Linked DNA regions of Marinobacterium aestuarii. The protein of the gene in region 2 interacts with the protein of the main gene of each other region in a pairwise test. Links are inferred from orthologs where the notes say so. Each region holds a gene or a part of one and is shown on either strand. Other genes may lie near its edges.

Region 1 (4,030 bases), 2.8 Mb from region 2 along the record:
CCTTGTGAAGTCGCCCTATTAACGATCAAAATTCGTACAGGCGCCACAGACATGGTTCCAGTATAGCGCCACCCTCAGCGCCGTTCGTGAAACCTTTTCAAGCAGGCGTTTTAATCGCCCCACAGCACTCCGCCAAGTACCTCAAACCCCACACCGTCAGCCTTTTTTCGCTACAGGTCCGCAAGCTCGAAAGCATCGGCGTCTTCCCAGGCCGGAAAGGCCTCGCGAAATGCCGTTAGCGCCGCAGCACTCAGCGTTGTAGTGGCAACGAAAGACTCACCGGCGGGCTTATCCAGCACCGCCTGGCCCTTGAAGTCCACCAGCATGGAGTCGCCGCTGTAGTCATAACCCTTGCCATCCTGACCCACCCGGTTGACGCCGGCCACGTAACAGAGGTTTTCGATGGCACGCGCCTGCAGCAGCACGCGCCAGGGATGGCGTCGTGCCGCCGGCCAGTTGGCCACGCAGAGCAACAGGTCATAGTCATTGCGGTTGCGCAGAAACACCGGGAAGCGCAGGTCATAGCAGACCGAGGGCAGAATCCGCCAGCCGCGGTATTCGATCAGTGCCCGGCAGGCACCGGCTTCATAGTGCTGATGCTCGTTGGCCATGCGAAACAGGTGCCGCTTGTCGTACTGATGCACCTGGCCTTCGGGGGTGACAAACAGCAGCCGATTCACATACCCCTGGGCCCTTTGCGTCACCACAGAGCCGCACAGAGCCGCACCCAGCAACGCCGCCTGCTGGCGCATCCAGTTCAGAGTCGGCCCCTGCTCGGGTTCGGCCAGGCCTTCGGGTGCCATGGTAAAACCGGTGGTAAACATTTCCGGCAGCACCACCAGGTCGGTCGTGCCGGCCAGGGGCGCCAGCAGCGTCTCGAACAGCTGCCAGTTAGCGGCGGGGTCCTGCCAGTGCAGTTCGGTTTGCACCAGGCTGATCCGAAGGTCCTGCACTGGGTTCACACCGTGCGTAGTGCTTAGATTTTGCATAGCCGCGTCGCCGCCTCCCGCAGAGTGTCCTCGCCCTTGGCAAAACAGAAGCGTACCAGCCTGCGCTGCATCGGCTGCTGGCAGAAAACCGAGACCGGAATGCTCGCGACACCGGCTTCGCGCGTCAGCCATTTGGCAAATTCGGTATCGGGCAGATCGCTGATGGCGCTGTAATCCGCCAGCTGAAAATAGGTGCCTAGTGCCAGGCTCAAGCCGAAACGACTCGGTGCCATCAATTCGCTGAACAGGTCGCGCTTGGCCTGGTAGAAGGCCGGCAGCTCAAGATAATGCTCGGGCGCATCCAGCATAAAATCCGCCAGCCCAAGTTGCGCCGGCGTCATGGTGCTGAACGTCAGGTACTGGTGCACCTTGCGAAACTCCGCACTCAGGGGCGCAGGCGCAATGCAGTAGCCCAGTTTCCAGCCGGTGGCATGGTAAGTCTTGCCGAACGAGGACACCACAAAACTGCGCTGCGCCAGCTCCCGATGACACAGCAGACTTTGATGGGCAGCACCGTCAAATACAATGTGCTCGTAGACCTCATCGCCAATCAGCAGAATATCGGTATCGCGCACCAGCGCGGCAAGGCGCTCAAGGTCTTCGCTACCGAACACACTGCCGGTGGGGTTGTGCGGCGTATTGATCACGATCATGCGGGTACGGGGGTTGATCGCATCCGCCAGGCGGTTCCAGTCGATACTGAAATCCTGCTCATCCAGTGGCAGATGCACCGCCTTGCCACCATTGAGTTCGATGGCAGGTTCATAGCTGTCGTAACAGGGATCGAACAGGATGACTTCATCGTCGCGCCGCACCACGGCGCTGATGGCCGCGAACAGGGCCTCGGTGGCGCCGGAGGTCACGGTCACTTCGGTGTCCATGCAGGGCCTGTGACCGTAGAGGCGTTCGCACTTGAGGGCGATGGCCTCGCGTAACGCCGGCACGCCGGTCATGGGCGCATACTGATTGGCGCCGCTGTTGATATGGTGGGTGACCCGTTCACGCAGGGCAGCGGGGGCATCAAAATCGGGAAAGCCCTGGGACAGATTGATGGCGCCGGTGGCATTGGCCAGCTGGGACATCTCGGTGAAGATGGTTGTTCCGACCTTCGGCAGTTTGGTCTCGGGATACCGCATTGTTCAGGCTCTTGTGGCGACGGAAATTGCAGCGAAGTGTACCTTAGCCGCCCCGACAGCGACCAGCGTCACCGACAAGACCAACCTTCAGCCTGCGTCGCTACTCAATCAATCAGCACATCAGAAAATCAGCAGATGCAGCATGCCGCGCAACAGCATACCCGCCAGCGCACCCCAGACCGCCGCCCGTGCCACGCGCCCGACACGCTTTCCCGCCGCCGTCATGATAGCCACGCCGGCCAGATCCAGCGGGTTGGTGACAAAGCCCGCCATGCGGTTAAGGTCGGCAGCACTGATCAGGCCCTGATTCATCAGATCCAGCACGACCCCCATAAAGGCCGTGCCGCCGGCGATGAACTTGGTGACGATGGGCAGAACCGCGGCCTCCGGCAACCCCAGCAAGGCCAGCAGCGGCGCCAGCACCGCGCTGATCAGCGTAATGGCGCCACTGGCCTGGAGTGTATACACAAAGCACAGTGCCAGAATCAGTATCGGCAGTGAGGCCAGCGCAATCTTCATGCCCTCCTGGCCACCTTCGGCCAGAATTTCAATGGTGCCGCGCCGCTCACCGGGCACTATCACCGGTACTTCCACCGCAGGCTCAGAAGCTGAGGCCCGCGCCAGCAGATAGTAGGTCACACTGGCGGCGAAAAGACCGCCAATCACTGAGGTCGCCATGATCACCGGCAGGTTCAGCCCGACCGACAGCATCGGAAACACCACATTGGCCTGGGACATGGTCAGCACCATGGCCAGGGTGGCCGCGATATGGCGCGACGAGGTGCCATTGCGGTCCATCAACGCCAGTGTCGCCACCGGGGCCGAAAAGCTCACCAGCAGCAATTTGACCATGGCAAAGATGCCCAGCCCCGGCAGACCGAAAATACGCAGCACCGGCGCCAACGCATTGGCCACCCAGGCCAGTACGCCGCGGGCTTCCAGCAGTTTCATCAGCGCCAGCATCACCACCATGATGGGCAGCAGAACATAGAGTGCAAGCTCGATACCGGTACGACCGGCCTGCATAATGACGCTGACTATTGAATCCATGCTTAGCCCCTGATCATGCTGCCCGCTCGCGGGACCAACGCCACTGGTGGTTTACTCGGTGTACGGCTCTATGCGATAAGCCTCTATGCTGTAGCCCGACGCTGCGACCTCGTGGGCGAAGCTCTCCACCTTGAGGGTGCCGGTAATCCAGACCGCATCGAACAGGTTTCTCACATTGGTACCGGGTTCAAAGCGGGTCAGGATGATCTGATTGGAAGGCGGTGGCGGGGTGTGGATACAGGCACCAAAATAGGGCACCAGGAAAAACTCGGTGACCTTCTGCCCTACCCCGTCCAGCGGAACCACAAAGCCAGGAATGCGCACCATTTTGCCATCGAGTTCCGGCACCACCGGTGCCGACTGCAATGCCTGCATCATGTCGTCGAGCTTCTGCTGCGCCCGGGGATCGAAATCTTCCAGATCACCAAAGTCCTGATTGCCGTACACCTGCTCGAAGGTGAAATCCGGCGGCATAAGCGCGTCCCACTCCAGCGCCTCGACCTCCTGGCCATTGAGGGTTTCCAGCGCCCAGAGCGGCGGGCTCAGGGTCAGCAACAACGCCACAAACGCCGTAACAACGATTTTCATAGAACGCCTTTCATATACGAATAGTCATGCCATCGGCCAGCGAATAGCGGTATGCCCGCCAGCCCGGAATCAGGCCCGTGAGTATACCGGCTGCCTGCACCAGTGCGAGGAAAATCCATTGCCGGGCGCTGGGCAGCGACAGGTCCAGCTGCAGCCCGAGCCACTGGGCAAACAGCGGCTGGCTCAGCGCAATACCCAGATACAGCAGCGCCATGCCCAGCACCGATCCCAGCAGCGTCAGCAAGGTCGCCTCGAAGGTCAGCAGCG
Region 2 (6,098 bases):
AGATTCGCTGCCGTCAGGGCCGGATCACGGTGCGCGCCGCCCAGCGGCTCGCTGACCACATGATCCACCAGGCCCAGCTCATGCAGACGGCCGGAGGTAATCCCCATGGCCTTGGCCGCATCGGCCGCGCGCTCGGCGCTTTTCCACAGGATGGACGCACAGCCCTCCGGGGAAATAACCGAGTAAGTGGAGTACTGCAGCATCAGCAGCTTGTCGCAGACACCGATCGCCAGGGCGCCGCCGGAGCCGCCTTCACCCACAACGGTGGAGATAATCGGCGTTTTCAGGCAGGACATCTTCGCCAGGTTGAAAGCGATGGCCTCGGACTGACCGCGCTCTTCGGCATCGATACCGGGATAGGCACCCGGGGTGTCGATAAAGGTCAGCACCGGCATCTTGAAGCGCTCACCCATCTCCATGATGCGCAGCGCCTTGCGGTAACCTTCCGGACGCGGCATGCCGAAGTTGCGACGAATCTTTTCCTTGGTCTCGCGGCCCTTCTGGTGACCGATCACGACCACGGGTTTGCCGTCCAGCCGGGCGATACCACCGACGATGGCGGCGTCATCGGAAAAATGCCGGTCGCCGTGAATTTCATCGAAGTCGTCGAAAAGGTGACTGACATAATCGAGGGTATAAGGGCGCTTGGGATGACGCGCCAGCTGCGAAACCTGCCAGGCGGACAGGTTGGAGAAGATGGACGCGGTCAGATTGCGACTCTTCTCCCTCAGTTTGCCAAGCTCTTCCGACAGGTTGATGTCGCTGTCATCGCCGACATGACGCAGCTCTTCGATCTTCGCTTCCAGTTCAGCAATGGGCTGTTCGAATTCGAGGTAATTCGGGTTCATTCGCGTCTGCTTCCGCTCTGCAATTCGGTTACTTGAAGATCATTCTTGAAGAACAACAAACGGGCAATTCTACCCGTTGAGTCCTGTGATAACCACCCCGCACATGACCAGGCAGCGACCGGCCTCAATAGCGCAGCGCCACCGCCCCTGCGCCAAAGCGATCCAGCAGCTTGAGCACCAGGTCATCACTGGCCTGTACCTTCCAGCTGTCACCGAAGGGCAGACAGGCCTCGGCATCGGGGCGCCTGTAGCGCAGCGTCACCGCCATGCTGCCATTGCCGCGGTGACTCTTCAGCACCTCGACCAGCTCGCGCAGCCGGCGGCCACCGAGGCTCTGACTGTCACCACTAATCTCCAGGCAGCGGGCATACTGCGCCCTGGCTTCGCTGATATCCATCACCCGGCTACCCTTGACCTTGAGGCCACCGTTGTAGTCATCCTGCAGCACTTCACCTTCCATGATCAGCACTGCATCCTTGTTCAGCTTGCTGCGGGCCAGCTCGTAAGCCTCGCCATACAGGGTCACATCGATGCGGGCGCTGCGATCATCCAGGGTGACAAAACAGAGCGAGTCGCCCTTCTTGGTTTTCTTCAGCCGCAGATCCACCACCAGACCCGCCATCTTCTGCTGCCGCCCCCGGGCCGGCTGCACATCGGAAATTTTCTTGCTGATAAAATGGCTCAGCTCTTTCTGGTACTCATCAATGGGGTGGCCGGTCAGATATAACCCCAGGGTGTCCTTTTCGCCGGTCAGGCGTTCCTTGTCGGTCCACTCTCGTACGCGACTGTAGTCGGCGTAGGGATCGCGGGCCTCTTCCACCGGCATTTCACCAAACAGGTCGAACATGCCGGCGTCCTGATTGCGCGCGCTCTGATCCGCCGCCTTGAGGGCATCGGGGATGGACTCAAACAGCACAGCGCGACTCGCGCCCAGGCGATCCAGGGCGCCGGAGCGCACCAGCGCTTCCATCACGCGCTTGCTGAGCTTGCGGGCACCCACACGCTGGCAGAAATCGAAAATATCGCTGAAATCCCCCTGACCATCCTTGCGCGCCTGCACTATGGCATCGATGGGGCCTTCACCCACGCCCTTGACCGCGCCCAGGCCATAGACAATTTCCCCGGCCGGGTTGACGGTAAACATGTATTCACTGCTATTTACATCCGGCACCGCCGGCGCGAGGCCCATGTTGCGGCACTCTTCGATGAAGATAACCACCTTCTCGGTGTTCTGCATATCGGAGGAAATAACCGCCGCCATAAAGGGCGCCGGGTAGTGCGCCTTGAGCCAGGCGGTCTGATAAGACACCAGTGCATAGGCGGCGGAGTGGGACTTGTTAAAACCGTAGCCGGCGAATTTTTCCACCAGATCGAAGATGTTACCCGACAGGTCGCGGTCGATGCCCTGCTGCTCACAGCCTTCCAGGAAGATGGCGCGCTGCTTGGCCATTTCTTCGGGTTTTTTCTTGCCCATGGCACGGCGCAGCATGTCGGCGCCGCCGAGCGTATAGCCCGCCATGACCTGGGCGATCTGCATGACCTGTTCCTGGTACAGGATGATGCCGTAGGTCGGTTCCAGCACGGGCTGCAGGCTATCGAGCTGGTAATCCACGTGCGGCCAGGCCATTTCGGCGCGGCCGTGCTTGCGGTTGATAAAGTCATCCACCATGCCCGACTGCAGCGGCCCCGGCCGGAACAGGGCCACCAGGGCGACAATATCCTCGAAGCGGCTGGGTTTGAGGCGCCGTACCAGGTCCTTCATGCCGCTGGACTCTAGCTGGAATACCGCCGTGGTTTCGGCGCTCTGCAGCAGATCGAAGGTGGTCTTGTCTTCCAGATCAATCAGCGTGATATCCAGCGGCGCTTCGCCCGCCGGCACGCGGATCTTGTTGATCGTTTTCAGCGCCCAGTCGATGATGGTCAGGGTCCGCAGACCCAGGAAGTCGAACTTGACCAGCCCGGCTTCCTCGACATCGTTCTTGTCGAACTGGGTTACCAGACCCTCGCCAGCCTCGTCGCAGTAGGTGGCGGCGAAGTCCGTCAGCTTGGTTGGCGCTATAACCACACCCCCGGCGTGCTTGCCGACACCGCGGGTCACCCCTTCCAGCTTGTAGGCCATCTCCATGATTTCCTGTGCTTCTTCGCTGGACTCCACGAATTCGCGCAGCTGGGATTCCTGCTCCCAGGCCTTGCCAAGCGTCATGCCGACTTCAAACGGAATCAGCTTGGAGAGCCGGTCCGCCAGACCAAAGGGCTTGCCCTGCACACGGGCAACGTCGCGCACCACCGCCTTGGCCGCCATGGTACCGAAGGTGATGATCTGAGACACCGCATCGCGACCGTAGGTACGGGCCACGTAGTCGATCACCTTGTCGCGGTTATCCATGCAGAAGTCGATATCGAAGTCGGGCATGGAGACACGTTCCGGGTTCAGGAAGCGCTCGAACAGCAAGTCATATTCCAGCGGGTCCAGATCGGTAATCTTCTGCGCATAGGCCACCAGGGAGCCGGCACCCGAACCACGCCCCGGCCCCACGGGTACGCCGTTCTCCTTGCCCCACTTGATGAAGTCCATAACGATGAGGAAGTAGCCGGGAAAGCCCATCTGGATGATGATTTCGAGCTCGAACTCGAGCCGGTCTATATACAGCTGGCGCTTGGCATCGTAGTCCGGATCGGTACGGTCAAGCAGAATCTCCAGCCGCTCTTCCAGGCCATCGAAGCTCACCTGACGGAAATAGTCATCCATCAGCATGCCTTCGGGCACAGGGAAGCGCGGCAGGTAGTAAGTGCCCAGCTCAATCTCGACATTGCAGCGTCGGGCAATCTCGACGCTGTTGGCTAGCGCCTCCGGAATATCGGCGAAGAGTTCATGCATTTCCGCCGCCGAGCGGAAATACTGCTGATCGCTGTAATCCCGCGGCCGCCTGGAGTCGTCCAGAGTACGGCTGAGGTTGATGCAGACACGCGCCTCGTGGGCATCAAAATCCTCTGCCTTGAGGAACATCACCTCATTGGTGGCGACCAGCGGGCAATCGGTTTCGTGGGCCAGGGCAACACTGGCGTGCACCAGATCCTCCTCACCCTGACGCCCCGTGCGCTGCACCTCCAGATAATAGTTATCCGGGAATATCTCCATCCATTCGCGCAGCACGGCAATAGGCGATACCTTGTCCGACTGCATGGCCCGACCCACTTCCCCCAGACGCCCGCCGGACAGCGCGATCAGGCCCTCTGAGCGCTCACGAATCCAGGCTTTCTTCAGAATCGCCTTTTCACCGACGATATTCTGGCCTTCGGCATAGGCCTGGGACACCAGCTCCATCAGGTTGCGATAGCCCTTGCCATTGCGCACCAGCAGCGTCATGCGATGGGGCTCGCCCGCGGGATCTGCCTCGTTCATGACATGCACATCGACGCCACAGATGGGCTTGATGCCGGCGTTCAGTGCAGCCTTGTAAAACTTGATGGTGGCAAAGAGGTTGCTCTGATCGGTCACCGCCACCGCCGGCATGCCGGCGGCCTTGGCTGCCGCGACCGCTTCCTTGACCCGCACCAGCCCATCAACCAGGGAGTATTCGGTATGCAGACGCAGGTGAACGAATTGGGGTGTCGCCATGGGGTCTCAGTCTCCGGGTTGCAGCAGTTCACGCACGGGGCGAAAACTGCGGCGATATTCAGGCAGGGGCCCCAGACGGCGCAGCGCGGCCAGATGGGCCGGCGTCGGGTAACCCTTGTGTTGCGCAAAACCATAGTCGGGATGCAGACGGTGCAGATCAGCCATCTCCTGATCTCGCACCACTTTGGCAATAATCGAGGCGGCACTGATCGCAGGCACCTTGGCGTCACCCTTGATCACGGCCTCGCTCGGACAGGCCAGCTGCGGGCAGCGATTGCCGTCGATGAGGGCAAAGTCGGGCTGTATGGATAACCCTGCCACCGCGCGCTGCATCGCCAGCATGCTGGCATGCAGAATATTCAGTTCATCAATTTCGGCCGGGCTGGCCGAGGCCACGCACCAGGCCAGCGCCTTGTCACAGATTTCGCTGTACAGCGCCAGGCGCTTCTTTTCGCTCAGCACCTTGGAGTCCGCCAGCCCCAGGATCGGACGTGAAGGGTCCAGAATAACGGCAGCAGCCACCACATTGCCGACCAGGGGCCCGCGGCCAACCTCATCGACACCGGCCACATTCTTGTCGGCGCCCTGCTCTACTTCGAAAAAATCAAATTCCTGCCGCTGCATTTACAACGACCTGTCGGCGAGCAGCTGCACGATCGCCTCGGCGGCGCGCTCGTCGGCATCGCAGTTGAGCTGGGCATGTATCTCGGCGAAACGTTCACGCAGCATGGCGGCATGGGCCGGATCTTCCAGCTGCTGCAGCAACAGTGGCCCCAGCACCTCGGGGCGCACTTCATCCTGCAGCACTTCAGGCACCAGGGGCGCATCGGCCAGCAGGTTGGGCAGGGAAATAAAGCGGCTCTTGATCAGCCGTGACAGTATGCGGTGCGTCAGCCCGGCCATGCGATAGGCCACCACCATGGGCTTTTTCAGCAGCATGGCTTCCAGGGTCGCGGTGCCTGAGGCGATCAGAATAACATCGGCGGCCTGCATCAGGCTGCGGGACTGCTTCAGATACAGCTCGACCTGCAGATCGGCAAACTCGGTGTCGATCAGCTCGCGCAGCGTCTGCAGCCGGGTTTCGTTCGCCGCCGGCAACACAAAGCGCAACTGCGGCCGGCGCTGCTTGAGCCAGCGGGCCGTTTCCAGGAAGGGCCGCGCCAGATACTTCAGCTCGCCGCCACGGCTGCCGGGCAGCAATGCCACGACCTCATCCTCCACCGCCAGGCCGAGCTGCCCACGCGCCTCGGCGGTATCGGGCTGCAGCGGAATCTGGCTGGCCAGGGGGTGACCGACAAAACAGACACGCTGACCATTCTCCTGATAAAAGCGCGCCTCAAACGGAAACAGCGTCAGCATCAGATTGGTGGTCTGCAGAATCTTGAACACACGTTTGCGCCGCCAGGCCCAGACCGATGGGCTGACATAATGCACCGTGGGGATGCCTGCGCGACGCAGCGCACCTTCCAGGTTAAGGGTAAAGTCCGGCGCGTCTATACCGATAAACAGATGCGGGCGCGTGGCGGTGAAGTGCTGGCGCAAGTTACGGCGAATACCCATCAGTTCAGGCAGCCGGCCGAGCACCTCGACCAGCCCCATCACCGACAGACGCTCCAGTGGATAGAGCGAGC

Evidence for each region. The genes of interacting proteins can lie anywhere in the genome.
Region 1: the proteins of dnaE (region 2) and A8C75_RS15215 interact in binary tests that used the Escherichia coli proteins (3 or more experiments, as listed by UniProt). The link is inferred for Marinobacterium aestuarii from one-to-one orthologs.

What each region holds. Positions count from the first base shown.
Region 1 is NZ_CP015839.1:3,485,666-3,489,695, forward strand. What follows is about bases 52-2,834. They hold A8C75_RS15215 (pyridoxal phosphate-dependent aminotransferase), read right to left. Parts: upstream 2,126-2,834; coding sequence 977-2,125; downstream 52-976. Other genes in these bases: A8C75_RS15210 (amidohydrolase), read right to left, coding at 171-989; A8C75_RS15220 (nucleoside recognition domain-containing protein), read right to left, coding at 2,246-2,834. Outside these bases: more of A8C75_RS15220, read right to left, coding at 2,835-3,175; A8C75_RS15225 (DUF3299 domain-containing protein), read right to left, coding at 3,227-3,763; A8C75_RS15230 (ABC transporter permease), read right to left, coding at 3,774-4,030. UniProt on the Escherichia coli protein: Shows aminotransferase activity with methionine and histidine as substrates, and to a lesser extent also with phenylalanine.
Region 2 is NZ_CP015839.1:676,800-682,897, reverse strand. The notes cover bases 773-4,866. They hold dnaE (DNA polymerase III subunit alpha), read right to left. Parts: upstream 4,468-4,866; coding sequence 973-4,467; downstream 773-972. Other genes in these bases: rnhB (ribonuclease HII), read right to left, coding at 4,474-4,866; accA (acetyl-CoA carboxylase carboxyl transferase subunit alpha), read right to left, coding at 773-848. Outside these bases: more of accA, read right to left, coding at 1-772; more of rnhB, read right to left, coding at 4,867-5,091; lpxB (lipid-A-disaccharide synthase), read right to left, coding at 5,092-6,098. UniProt on the Escherichia coli protein: DNA polymerase III is a complex, multichain enzyme responsible for most of the replicative synthesis in bacteria. This DNA polymerase also exhibits 3' to 5' exonuclease activity. The alpha chain is the DNA polymerase catalytic subunit.